3 regions of the Paenibacillus sp. sgz302148 genome follow, and region 3 is predicted to be linked to each of the others. Evidence: riboswitches for the same ligand, from Rfam matches in the RefSeq annotation. Region 3 holds a riboswitch; each other region holds the start of a gene.
What was found. Region 3 has a riboswitch for cyclic di-AMP ahead of AC0LWM_RS08930 (hypothetical protein). Riboswitches for the same ligand answer to the same signal wherever they lie in the genome.

Region 1: another riboswitch for cyclic di-AMP. It lies ahead of AC0LWM_RS27935 (resuscitation-promoting factor); the one in region 3 lies ahead of AC0LWM_RS08930 (hypothetical protein).
Region 2: another riboswitch for cyclic di-AMP. It lies ahead of AC0LWM_RS00035 (C40 family peptidase); the one in region 3 lies ahead of AC0LWM_RS08930 (hypothetical protein).

The regions. Positions count from the first base shown of each region.
Region 1 covers NZ_JBVYOJ010000025.1:11,063-14,982, forward strand. The annotation lists gene AC0LWM_RS27925 (HD domain-containing protein) at 1-552, shown strand, start outside; gene AC0LWM_RS27930 (TatD family hydrolase) at 564-1,337, shown strand; cyclic di-AMP (ydaO/yuaA leader) riboswitch at 1,513-1,716, shown strand; gene AC0LWM_RS27935 (resuscitation-promoting factor) at 1,984-3,129, shown strand; gene rnmV (ribonuclease M5) at 3,276-3,821, shown strand; gene rsmA (16S rRNA (adenine(1518)-N(6)/adenine(1519)-N(6))-dimethyltransferase RsmA) at 3,822-3,920, shown strand, end outside.
Region 2 covers NZ_JBVYOJ010000001.1:5,677-9,596, forward strand. The annotation lists gene AC0LWM_RS00030 (helix-turn-helix domain-containing protein) at 185-574, shown strand; gene AC0LWM_RS00035 (C40 family peptidase) at 634-1,512, opposite strand; cyclic di-AMP (ydaO/yuaA leader) riboswitch at 1,513-1,667, opposite strand; gene AC0LWM_RS00040 (CapA family protein) at 1,734-2,711, opposite strand; gene AC0LWM_RS00045 (ABC transporter ATP-binding protein) at 2,917-3,789, shown strand; gene AC0LWM_RS00050 (hypothetical protein) at 3,786-3,920, shown strand, end outside.
Region 3 covers NZ_JBVYOJ010000005.1:29,550-33,469, forward strand. The annotation lists gene kdpA (potassium-transporting ATPase subunit KdpA) at 1-1,083, opposite strand, end outside; gene AC0LWM_RS08925 (potassium-transporting ATPase subunit F) at 1,109-1,186, opposite strand; gene AC0LWM_RS08930 (hypothetical protein) at 1,304-1,744, opposite strand; cyclic di-AMP (ydaO/yuaA leader) riboswitch at 1,875-2,059, opposite strand; cyclic di-AMP (ydaO/yuaA leader) riboswitch at 2,147-2,335, opposite strand; gene AC0LWM_RS08935 (RNA polymerase sigma factor) at 2,710-3,186, shown strand; gene AC0LWM_RS08940 (hypothetical protein) at 3,188-3,526, shown strand; gene AC0LWM_RS08945 (hypothetical protein) at 3,529-3,777, shown strand; gene AC0LWM_RS08950 (hypothetical protein) at 3,809-3,920, opposite strand, start outside.

The DNA of each region.
Region 1 (3,920 bases), on a different contig from region 3:
ATATTTCGCAGGGCGAAACAGCTTTATGGGGGTCGTTATTCGTTTCAATTCCTGCTCGAACCGCTGCCGTCGCTATTCGAGAATACGATGACGGCCGAGCAGTATTTGATGCTGGATGAAGCGCTGATCCAAACGCTGTTCATGCAATGGACGAAGGAGCGGGACCCGATCCTATCCGATCTGTGCATTCGATTTCTCGACCGAAAGCTGTACAAATATGTCATATCGGACGTCATCGACGGGAAATTGATCGAAACGATCCGCGATAATATGCGCCAAATCGGCATCGATCCCGATTATTACTTCGAGATTGATTTTCCTTCCGATCTTCCGTATGATGTTTATCGGCCTGGGGAAGCTGAGGAGAAACCGCCGATTTTACTGCTCGGCGATCGCGACAAGTTGACCGAAATCTCGCGAAAATCGGAGATCGTCCGCTCGATCAGCGGCATCCATATGGGGAAACATCACTTCTATTATCCTGCGGACATGTTATATGAAGAAAGACAAAATTTGAAGCCGGAAGTCCGGAAATTTTTCGACATAGAATGAGGAGGACAATCATGTTAATCGACACGCATACGCATTTGGATTCGCCCAAGTTCGACGATGATCGCGAGGAAGTAATCGCGCGCGCGCTGGAGCAGGGCGTAACCAAATTAATCAATATCGGATTCAACCGCGAAACGATCCCGACGACGATGAAGCTTGCCGAAACCTACGATTTCATCTACGCCGTCGTTGGATGGCATCCCCAAGATGCGATCACTATGGAACCGGGCGATTTGGAATGGATCGAATCGCTAGCGAAACACCCGAAGGTGGTGGCGATCGGTGAGATCGGGCTAGATTATTATTGGGACACGTCGCCGCGGGACGTGCAGCATCGCGTATTTCGGGAGCAAATCAGGCTCGCTCGCAAGCTGAACATGCCGATTGTCATTCATAATCGGGATGCGCATGAGGATATTCTGAGGTTGTTGAAGGAAGAGAAGGCCGGAGAGGTCGGCGGGGTCATGCACAGCTTCTCGGGGAGCTGGGAAACGGCCAAGCAATGTCTCGATATGGGTTTTTATATTTCGTTCGGGGGACCGATCACGTTCAAGAATGCGGTTCAACCGAAAGATGTGCTCTCGAAGGTGCCTCTGGACCGTCTATTGGTCGAGACAGATAGCCCTTATTTAACTCCTCACCCATTTCGTGGAAAGCGAAACGAGAGTGCTCATGTGAGACTAGTGGCGGAGATGGCAGCGGAAATAAAAGGAATTTCTCTCCAAGAAATCGCGAAAATAACGAGCGAAAACGCCGCCCAAATATTTACATTTTCACAAAAATGAAAGAAATACAGAGATCTTCTTAAATATGACGAAATAATTAATGCTTTTGTTTCAAAAATTCACGAAATTTCGCTGCTTTTTCATCAATTTTACCGAAAAACGGTTTTTTGCCGTTCTTTACACCGATGGTGGAATCAGGTTATCATTCTTTTCAGAACGTTAATATTGTTTGCAATTTCCAGTATCGCTGAGTCTCCAGTAGGAGAACGGGGGAACCACGTACGGCTGCTTATCCGATAGTACGCCGTGTGCATTCATTAGGGGTGAATTTTGCAAGCGATCATTTTTGGCCATATGCCGAATGTGATTGCGTTGCGAATAGGGCGACTCTCACGTCCGAATCCGTCAGCTAACCTCGTAAGCGTGCCAGGGAGAGGAAATTTCGTGCTGCCAACCTTCCTATGTGTTTTTGACGTCACCGGAAGCCGCGAAAGAGTATCCTCTTATCGCCGGCTTCTTTTATTTTGAATATCGAACAAGCGGGGTTCATACAGTTAAGCATGGGAGGTGGACTGTACCAGCTTGCACACCGGATTAGCAGCTTCGATCGGATCGAACTGCGGATCTGGGAGTAAAAAACGATAGTCGCGTCAGGATGAACTCATGTTACACTCGGGCGGCGGGGCTATGAAGGAGGACCGAAGAAGTGGGCGATTTTCAGTTTGAGGACACCCATGGGAACCGATCATCCAGCATGTCTTTCGCATTGCGATGGAAGCATGAAAACTTGCGTCTGATCCTACTTACCGCTGTAATCTCATTCGCTATGACTTTCATGTTTTTGGTGTTGTTGTACGGTACGGCTACCAAGAGCGTATCCGTAGTTGTGAATGGACGAGAAACCGTTGTGGAAACAAAGCAATGGGTCCTGCAACGCCTACTGGATGAACAAGCCATTTCGATCGGCGAGCACGACCGGATTTCTTTGCCGGTAACGTCGTCGATCAAGGACGGGGATCGCGTCGTGATCGATCATGCGATTCCGGTTCAAGTGACTGCTGACGGGCAGACCAAAACGGTATACACGACAGAAAAGACAGTTCGAAACGCCATAGAGAAGTCGAATATTTCTATAGGCAAGCAAGACAAAGTAATGCCATCGCTGGACCAGGCGATCGCTTCGGGAGGCAAGGTCACGGTCGTCAGAGTGAAGAAAACGTTCGAAGACCGCAAACAGACCGTTCCGTTCCAGATCGTGAAGAAGGCGGATCCGACGCTGCTCAAAGGCAAGGAGAAGGTCGTTCAGAACGGCAAATCCGGTCTTGTCGTCAGCAAGGTGGAGAAAGTGTACGAAGACGGCAAGCTCGTATCGGCGAAAGTCGTAAACAAGCTTGTGCAGGCGCCATCTGTGAATACCATTATCGCCGTCGGCACGAAGCAGATGCCGAAGGTGGCGGTATTATCCAAACATTCTCCCGCAGTGGAGACGTTGTCGAAGAAGGGCGTCACGTTTGATGCGAAGCAAGTGCTTAAGAACGTCACGTTAACCGCTTATTCGGCCGGCGAAGAATCGACCGGCAAGAAGAAGGGCGATCACGGTTATGGCGTGACCGCATCCGGCACGCGGGTAACCGAAGGCCGTACGATTGCGGTTGATCCGAAGGTCATTCCGATGGGCTGGTGGGTATACATCGAAGGGATCGGCTTCCGGCGGGCGGAAGATACCGGCGGTGCCGTCAAAGGGAAGAAAATCGACGTCTATTTCGATAGCGAGGATTACGTCGACCGTTTTGGGCTTAAGCGAGGCTACACCGTTTATATTATCGGGCCGAATAAGCCGTCGGCGAATTAAGCTTCAGCTTGGGCAGCTGGCATTCAATTGCAAAATGTGGCATGCTAAGAAGAGGAGTACATCCTCTTCTTTTTTGCTGTGAGGCGTAAGTTTTAACATTACCACTCACATCATGTATCCATGGGGTCTGGAGGACGAATGGCGGAATGATTAAAGAAATTATTGTCGTTGAGGGCAAAGACGATACAACGGCGATTCTGAGGGCCGTAGAGGCCGAAACGATCGAGACCGGTGGCTCGGCCATCGGAGAGGACGTCCTCCGCAGGGTGGAGCTTGCGCATGCGAGACGCGGCGTCATTATCTTCACCGACCCCGATCATGCGGGGGAGCGGATTCGTAAAATCGTGGCGGCGCGCGTACCGGGCTGCAAGCATGCTTTCATCAATGCGGAGGACGCGGAGTGGAAAGGCGACATCGGCGTCGAGAACGCGAGCCCTGAGACGATCCGGAAGGCACTTGCCAATGTGCGCAGCGAATACGCCGGGAGCGAGTCGCAGATCACGATGGAGGACCTGATCGAAGCGGGACTCATCGTACATGCCGACGCGGCGCGCAGACGGCTGGAGATGGGCAAGCTGCTTGGGATTGGCGTATGCAACGGCAAACAATTTTATAAACGGTGCAGCATGTTTCAAATTAGCCGCGAGGAGTTTCAAGCGGCGCTGCAACAATTGGACAAAAGAGGGTCATAGATGACGAACATCGAACAGGATATCGCCTCGCCGAGGCGGACCAAAGAGATTATTAACAAATACGGATTCACGTTGAAAAAAAGCTTAGGCCAGAACTTT
Region 2 (3,920 bases), on a different contig from region 3:
CATGCTGTTCCCATTATAACCCACTTTGTTTGCTTTTGCAATCATTTTTGTTCGCATTTGCAATCGACGAGAGAATGCTGGCATTCGGTTCTATGGCGGCATTGTTTCGTGCATGACATCGTGGTATGATGAGGATGTTTACGAATGTTTACTTTTGTATACTCTGGCATACGGAGGGATGTCCATGTACTTTTATAACCAATTGAAAGACATCCGCAAACAAAAGGGTTTCACGATACGCGAGGTCGCTCACCGTTCCGGCGTTTCCGCCGCTTATATTTCGCAGCTCGAAAACGGCAATCGAGGCATTCCGTCACCCGACATTATTCAGAAGCTATCCGACGGATTGAATGTTTCCTATACCGAACTGATGAAAGCCGCAGGTTACCTGGAGGATCGACCTTCTGCCCCTTCATCGTCCGAACCGATTAATTTGCGCCGGTTTATTATGAATAACAATATGATGCTGGACGGGATCGTTTTGACGGATGAGGACAAGGAATGGATCGGCCACATGCTCACCGCGTTATTCTGGAAAAAACAGCAAAGCGAAGATAATAAGAAGGGCTATTAAAAAACCTCTCGTTCCCGGCATAACCGGTTTCGAGAGGTTTTGTTTGATCTTGCTTACGTTTACAAAACACGCTTCGCACCTATGTATTTGGGGCCCCAATAACCGCCGGACAAGCTTTTGATCGCTACTCCGTCGTCCGTTGCCGATATAAATTGATTGTTGCCGACAAAGATGCCGACATGTGAAATGGTGCTGCCCGCGGCGAAAAATACAAGATCGCCTTGTTTCAATTCGGATACGGATTGGCTCAGCTCCGCGTACATTTGTCTCGATGTTCTTGGCAGGCTGATACCATGCTTCTGATAAACGAATTGCACAAAACCGGAGCAATCGAAGCCGTTCGGGCTCGTTCCGCCCCATACGTAACGTGTTCCCAAGTAATTGCTTGCCAATTGTAGCAACTGCTGCTGCTTGCTTACTTCCGCCTTCTGCACCAGCTTCTTCTTGTCCGCTTCCGTCCATAACGGCTTATGTTCCCCGCCGTCGGTAGAAATCATCGCGAGTTCGCTGTTTTCGTTCCACTTGATGTCCACGCCGCCGATCTGCGAGAAGAAGCGAACCGGAATGTACACTACTTTTTGCGTTAGGTCGATGCGGTAGTCGAACGTCACTTTGCTGTCGTTCACAAGGGCATAGTTATCGCCCGTTTTCATGATGACGGATTGGTCGTCCTTCTTCATGATCACTCGTTTTGCGCCGCTGTCGTCCGCTTCCCATTGAATCGTATAACCGAGACTCTCCGCCGTAATTCGGAAAGGCACCTGCAATTTTTCGCTGCTGTCGATATACGCCTCGGTGTCGGACGTATTCATGAGCGAATCGTTGACCTGTACCTTGACGCCGTAAATCGGCTCCGCTGCGTACGATTCGGATGTGGCAAACAAGCCGCCTGCAAAAATTGCGCACGACAAAACAACTGCTTTGGAAAAAGTATTCAATTTGTTCCTCCTTGGTGCCTCCGAGGTTAGTTGACGGATTCGGGAAGAGGTATTCCCTAGCCTGCCGCTTGAACATAAACGGCAAACATTCACCCCAATAAAGAAGTCCCCCGTACCAGAACTTGTGCTGCTCATGGATTCGGCAATTTTTTTGACACTTCGATATTTTAGCACTATATTCCTTCTCGATCAACGCCTAATGATGTGACAATTGCTTACAATCATTTGGCAGGTCTATCGTTTAAGCCTTTGGGCATAAACCGGTTGCCATCCCGCTCTACCCCGTACGATATCGTCTGAAGGTGGCGAAGTCGGTTGTCCACCGCGGTTTTCCCAAGCTTGACCACTTGATTGTCACGGATTTCATATGGCGAAAACTGGATTCCGATGCTGCCGCGATCCAGGACTAATGATAGCAAACCTGTCTCGGCCTTCGCCTTCCGAACATAATTCGGGAACAAAAAGTTGCCGATGGAATATGCAATCGGTTTGCCGCGATAATATTCGAAGCCCTGCAGCGCATGCGGATGGCTGCCGATGACGGCATCCGCGCCTGCATCAATGATCTCCTTGGCGAATTGCCGCTGCCATGTCTCCGGCCGATGATGTCCGGCAACGCCCCAATGAATGTACAATAACAAATAATCGCAGCCTTCCCGTTCCCTGCGAACGGCTTGGATGACTTTATGCTGCTCGTAAGCATTGGCAATGCCTGCCCGATTAGGCCCCGCAAACCACTCCCCTGTCGGCAGAAAGCGGGAGACAGCCATAAATTTAACCTGATATCCGCCGATCGCAAATGTTTTTCCCGCATAAGCTTCCGCTTCGTTATGCCCTCCGCCTACATACGGCAAACCATAATGGTCCAGATGTGCGAGCGTATCGGAGAACCCTTGCTGCAGAAAGTCCATCGTATGATTGTTCGCGATCGATACCAGGTCGAAGCCGGCATCCTTTACGCCTTGCAGCGCGATCGGATCCGCGCTGTAGTTGTATATTTGATTCGTATCCTTGCGGGTGCGATTCGTCACCGAGGTTTCGAGATTCATAAAGGCAAAATCCGCCTGCTGCACTTCGCTCCTTACTTGAGTGAACGGAAATTGCGGCCCATTCTTGCGAATAGCTTCTTTAACGGAGCCGTCCATCATGGCGTCTCCGGCAAAGACGATGCGAACAGGGCGATCATTGCTTGCAGCCATGGCGGCATCAGACTGTACCTGGTACCACCCGCTGAATAACACTCCAATCAGTATGCCGATTCGGATCCCAATAATGAACGAGAGCCCCCTTTCGTAAAAACTTTATATAGCATCTGCACTGGCCGAACATATCATACGATTTTTTGCTGCAAACCTCAGTATGGTATAATAAGCCACATTGGAGATGAGAAGAAAGGCGGACGCTATGAAGGAAATCGTTTCATTAACGGGAATTAGCAAATCGTATCAAGGCACAATCGTGCTCGACGATATTTCACTCACGTTGCTTCGCCATGATACGATCGCGCTGCTTGGCGCTAACGGCTCCGGGAAAAGCACGCTGCTCCGCATCGTCGCAGGATTAACCGCAGCGTCCCGAGGGTCGCGACGTGTCTTCGACGCTTCCGCCATCATCCGGTATGTCCCCGATCGATTTCCGAAAATGAGATTTACCCCTGCGGAATATTTGTACCGATTGGGCCGGATCCAGGGCATGCAGCAGCATGCGCTGGATGAACGGATTGGCGAGCTTTTGCGGTTATTTCGCCTGGAAGGGACCGGCCGGACGTGGATTCGCGACTTTTCCAAAGGCATGCTCCAGAAGGTGGGTATCATGCAGTCCATATTGCTTAAACCCGATCTGCTCATATTGGACGAGCCGTTGTCGGGTCTGGATATCGCCGCTCAAGGTGAATTCATCGAGCTTCTGCGCGAGTTGAAGCTTCAAGGCATCGCGATGATCTTCACTTGCCATGAACCTGAGCTAGCGGAGGCGATCGCCACGAGGCGGCTGACCTTAAGCCAAGGCAAGCTGCATGAAGCAGACCGGCCGATAATCCATATGGCACAGCATCGTTCGATTTTCGAACCGTATGCCGTCATACACGCCAAACTGCCGGACCAAGCCGCCGAGATCGCCTTAAAATCGATGCCGCATATGCGGAGTTGGGAATACCTTGACGGCTTGGCGATCATGCATGTCCTAGCGGATTATAGCGATGCGACGATTGCAGCCATTCTGCAGATGAAAGGCTCAATCATATATATGAGCAAGCAAAGCGAGGAATCGGCATCATGATGAAGCTATGGCGCATCATTCCGCTATTGGCCGTCGATTACGTTCGTTCCTACCGTTATTTCGCATCGTATCTGTTCTATGTCGTCATCGTTCCTATATTGTATACGTATAAGCCGAATCCGGTATTAAGT
Region 3 (3,920 bases):
AATCTGACCGAGCGGCGTCAGCGTATCGTGCATATTGTTGACCGTACCGGTCGTTGCCGCCGTCGTCACCGTCGTGAACAAGGCCGACTGCGCGATACCGAAGCGGACTTCTTTGCCTTCCATGCTGCCTTGCGAAGCATCGACGCCAAGCGCATTAATGGCTGGATTGCCTTGGCTTTCCGAATAAAAGACAATCGACAGAAACAGGATGAACAACGTCATCATCGCTGAGAAAATCACCCAGCCTTGCTTTTTGTTACGGGCGAACAATCCGTACGTATACGGCAATGCCGCCGGCAGCGCCCACATCGACAGCATTTCGATGACGTTCGTTAACGCGTTCGGATTTTCAAACGGGTGCGAAGAGTTCGCTCCGAAAAATCCGCCGCCGTTCGTGCCTAAATGCTTGATTGATTCCAGCGAAGCAACCGGGCCCATCGCGATTTGCTGCACGGCCCCCTCAAGCGTTGTCGCCGTAACCGTAGGCTGCAGCGTCTGAGGCACCTGCAAGGCGACGAGCAGCAGCGTAATGACAACGGCGAACGGGAAAAAAATCCGCGTATGCGCCTTGATGAAATCTTCGAAGAAGTTGCCGATATGCTGCCCTTTGCTCGTAATGCCGCGCACGAACGCGATCGCCACCGAAAAGCCGGTCGCCGCCGAGGTGAACATCATCATCGTGATAACCGCCATTTGCGAGAAATAGCTAAGTCCTGATTCGCCGCTGTAATGCTGTAGGTTCGTGTTGGTCATAAAGCTGATGACCGTATTGAAAATCAGGGTCGGCTCCATGTTGTCGGTCCCGCTTGGGTTCAGCGGCAGACCTTTTTGCAGCCGCAATACAATATAACTGATCGCAACCAGCGCAATGTTGGTCAGAATAAAGCTTAACGCGTATTTTTTCCATGTCATCCCGGAGCGGTTGCGCAAGCCGACAGCTTTATATATCAGCTTCTCGACCGGCGCGAACAGCTTGTCGCTCCAATTCGATTCATTGGAAAAGACGCGATACACGTACGTCCCCAAAGGTTTGACAAGCAATAAAAGCAGCGCGATGACCGCGGCGATTTGTATCATTCCCATCTAAACTCTCCTCCGCATCTTTACATTAGAACTTCTCCGGATTCACTAGCGCATAAGCCAAATATACGAATACGAACAGCGCTGCGATCAGCACGACGATCATTTCGGCTCGCCTCCCGTCTCAACCACGCTGTCGCACCAACGGAGAAATCCGTAAAACAAGCCGAACGCGGCGGCTAGCGCCGAAATCATATATAAGTCCAACATTGAATATCAACTCCTACCCGTTCTCGGAGGATTGCAGCAGAAACGCAACCTCACCGGTTCTTGAATGCACGACGCAATCCGCGCCTAACCCCCGATAGATCATCCGCGGATTTGCCCCTTGCGTAATGACATAAATCGACTTGGACGTCCACGTCCGGCAAACCTGAATGAAACGGCAGCACAAATTCAGGCTTTGTTCGAAAATGTAAACATTGCCGACGGCCACCTCAGGCACGATCCAAGTCTGGTGATCCGCCGAATCGATGCAGATGACATGCTGTACGCCGAGGCCGGTCCAATAGCTTCTTGCCTCTTCGGTATTCGTCAAGACGGCATACGGAATTTTTTTATATTTCAAAAGCTTCACAAAATTTTCTCCCGCTTTGTTCGGTGCGTACACCAGCGTAAACTGCGGTTCCCCGTCGGATTCCTCCGGCTGATAGGTATTCTCCATTCCAATTCTCCTCCTTGTACTTTAAGGAGAAAGCAACAACAAAGAAGCCTGCGAGATGAGGAACTCTTCTCGCAGGCTTCCGGCATCATGCGATTCGTTATTCGAATCGCAGTTGGAAAGCACGACAATCGTTGCCTCTCCCTATACGCTTACGAGGTTAGCTGTCGGATTCGGACGTGGAAGTCGCCCTACCCCAAGGTCAACTTGTTTGACCTTAAGGATTCACCCCGTGGCTTCGGCCCGATGCTTATTCACATCGGCCCGCGGCCGTTGGTTCCCCCGCTCTCCTGCTCGGAGACTCAGCGATAAAGATGCATTATGATTCATCACATTTCGTTTTTGGACAATAAAAAACCACAGAGGCTTTAACCCCTGCGGTCGTTTACACGATCACGGTGTCACTCCTCTCTCCATCCACGCTTACGAGGTTAGCTGCCGGATTCGGGCGGTGAGAGTTCGCCCTACCCCAAGGTCATCTTGTTTGACCTTAAGGATTCACCCCATGCGACATCGCAATCCGCTCTCACACAGACGGCCATATCGCGGTTGGTTCCCCCGTTTTCCTGTTCGGAAACTCAGCGATCATTGAAGCAATTCGTTGAATTGGTAAATCATGAATTGAATCATACTCCTCGCTCTTGAAACTGTAAAGGCGGCTTTCAAGCGAAATGAGGCACGAATTGGAAACCTGCGAAGGAGTGGAGCGCTTACTTGACGGATAACCTTTTGTTTTCTTGGATTATCTCTGTCGTTCGGCGATTATCTCGAATCTTGCAGATCCAAGCTGCGAAAAGCAAGAAAAGAGCTCAAATCGTGTTCATAGTTGAGGAAATGGGAGGAAAGTATGATTTTAGTGCGTTTATTGAACTTCTGCTAGTCCAATAAAAATATTTTTCAAAAATCATCGGGCGATTCGAACTAATCTCGGTTTGATAACGACTATTGTAGTGAGGGGGTGGGGAAATGTGGAATTTGACGGAATCTACGAACAATTTGCAGATCGCGTCTATTCATATTTGAAATATAAGCTTCGTGACACGCATCTGATTGAAGATATTTTTCAAGACACCTTCTTATCTGTTTATACGAACCTGGACAAAGCGCCTCGCGTCAGATCCATGAAAGCTTGGATTTTAACAATCGCACACCATAAAATGGTCGATCGGCTTCGCAAGTCAAATATGGAAACAAGCAGTGAAATCGAGCTGGAGCAGGCACAGGCGCATGAGGCTTCCCCCGAACACCGGCTCATCTTGCGTGCTGATTTATCCGAAATGCTGAGTCGATTGGACGAAGTCTCCCGAACGATTATGTATTGTATTTACGTAGAATGTCTTACCTACCGGGAAGTTGCGCAGCTTACGGGATTATCGGAAGGGACTATCAAGAGCAAATGTTATTATGCAAAAAGAAAACTAATGAACTGGATGGAGGAGGGGTAGCATGGATCAGCGGGAACAAGAACTGCGGGAGCTTGCATTGCAATATGTTGCAGGCTGGTTGGATGCGGAGTCTAAAATGCAAGTGTTTGAATTGATCCGCCAAGATCCCCGGTTCAGACAATATTTGAAGGAAGAGCTGACATTGTTCCGGCAAATGCAGCAAATCTCCGCTTCGCTCCCTCCCGGTCAGAAGTCGGCGTGGCTCAAGCAAGTGAAGTCCAAAGCGACGGAGCTGGAGCAAACTGTGGATTCCCCGCTGGATTTGGTGAATTGGATCTTCAAGATGACAATGCCGAGCCTGGCATATCATACTTTAAATCAACTGATAAGGAGATGTTAGTTATGAGTAATATCCCTACAAAAGAAATCGGCGAACTGATGGAGGTCATGTCGGATAAAGTCCCCAAGCTAGTGAATGAGCTTATCAAATCGCTGTATTCAGAACAAGCAGGCGCTCAGATGGGGCTGGCCGTCGGCCAATTTTACAAAGGGCTTGTGGATGCGGGCATCCCTCCTGCAGATGCGCTGGAAATGGCCAAAGACTATATCGGAACGCTCAAGTCGGTAGCCTCCAGCTTTTCGAATCATTGATATGCGCTGGCTAGTTCTGCTATCAGGTATCCTAAAGGTTGTTGGGAAAGGGAGTCTGCTTGTTCCTGCGGTATTTTACCGAAGGCATCAAGGGATAAAGGCGTTCCGAAAAGCGTTGCGGCATGCCGGAATGAATACCGAAC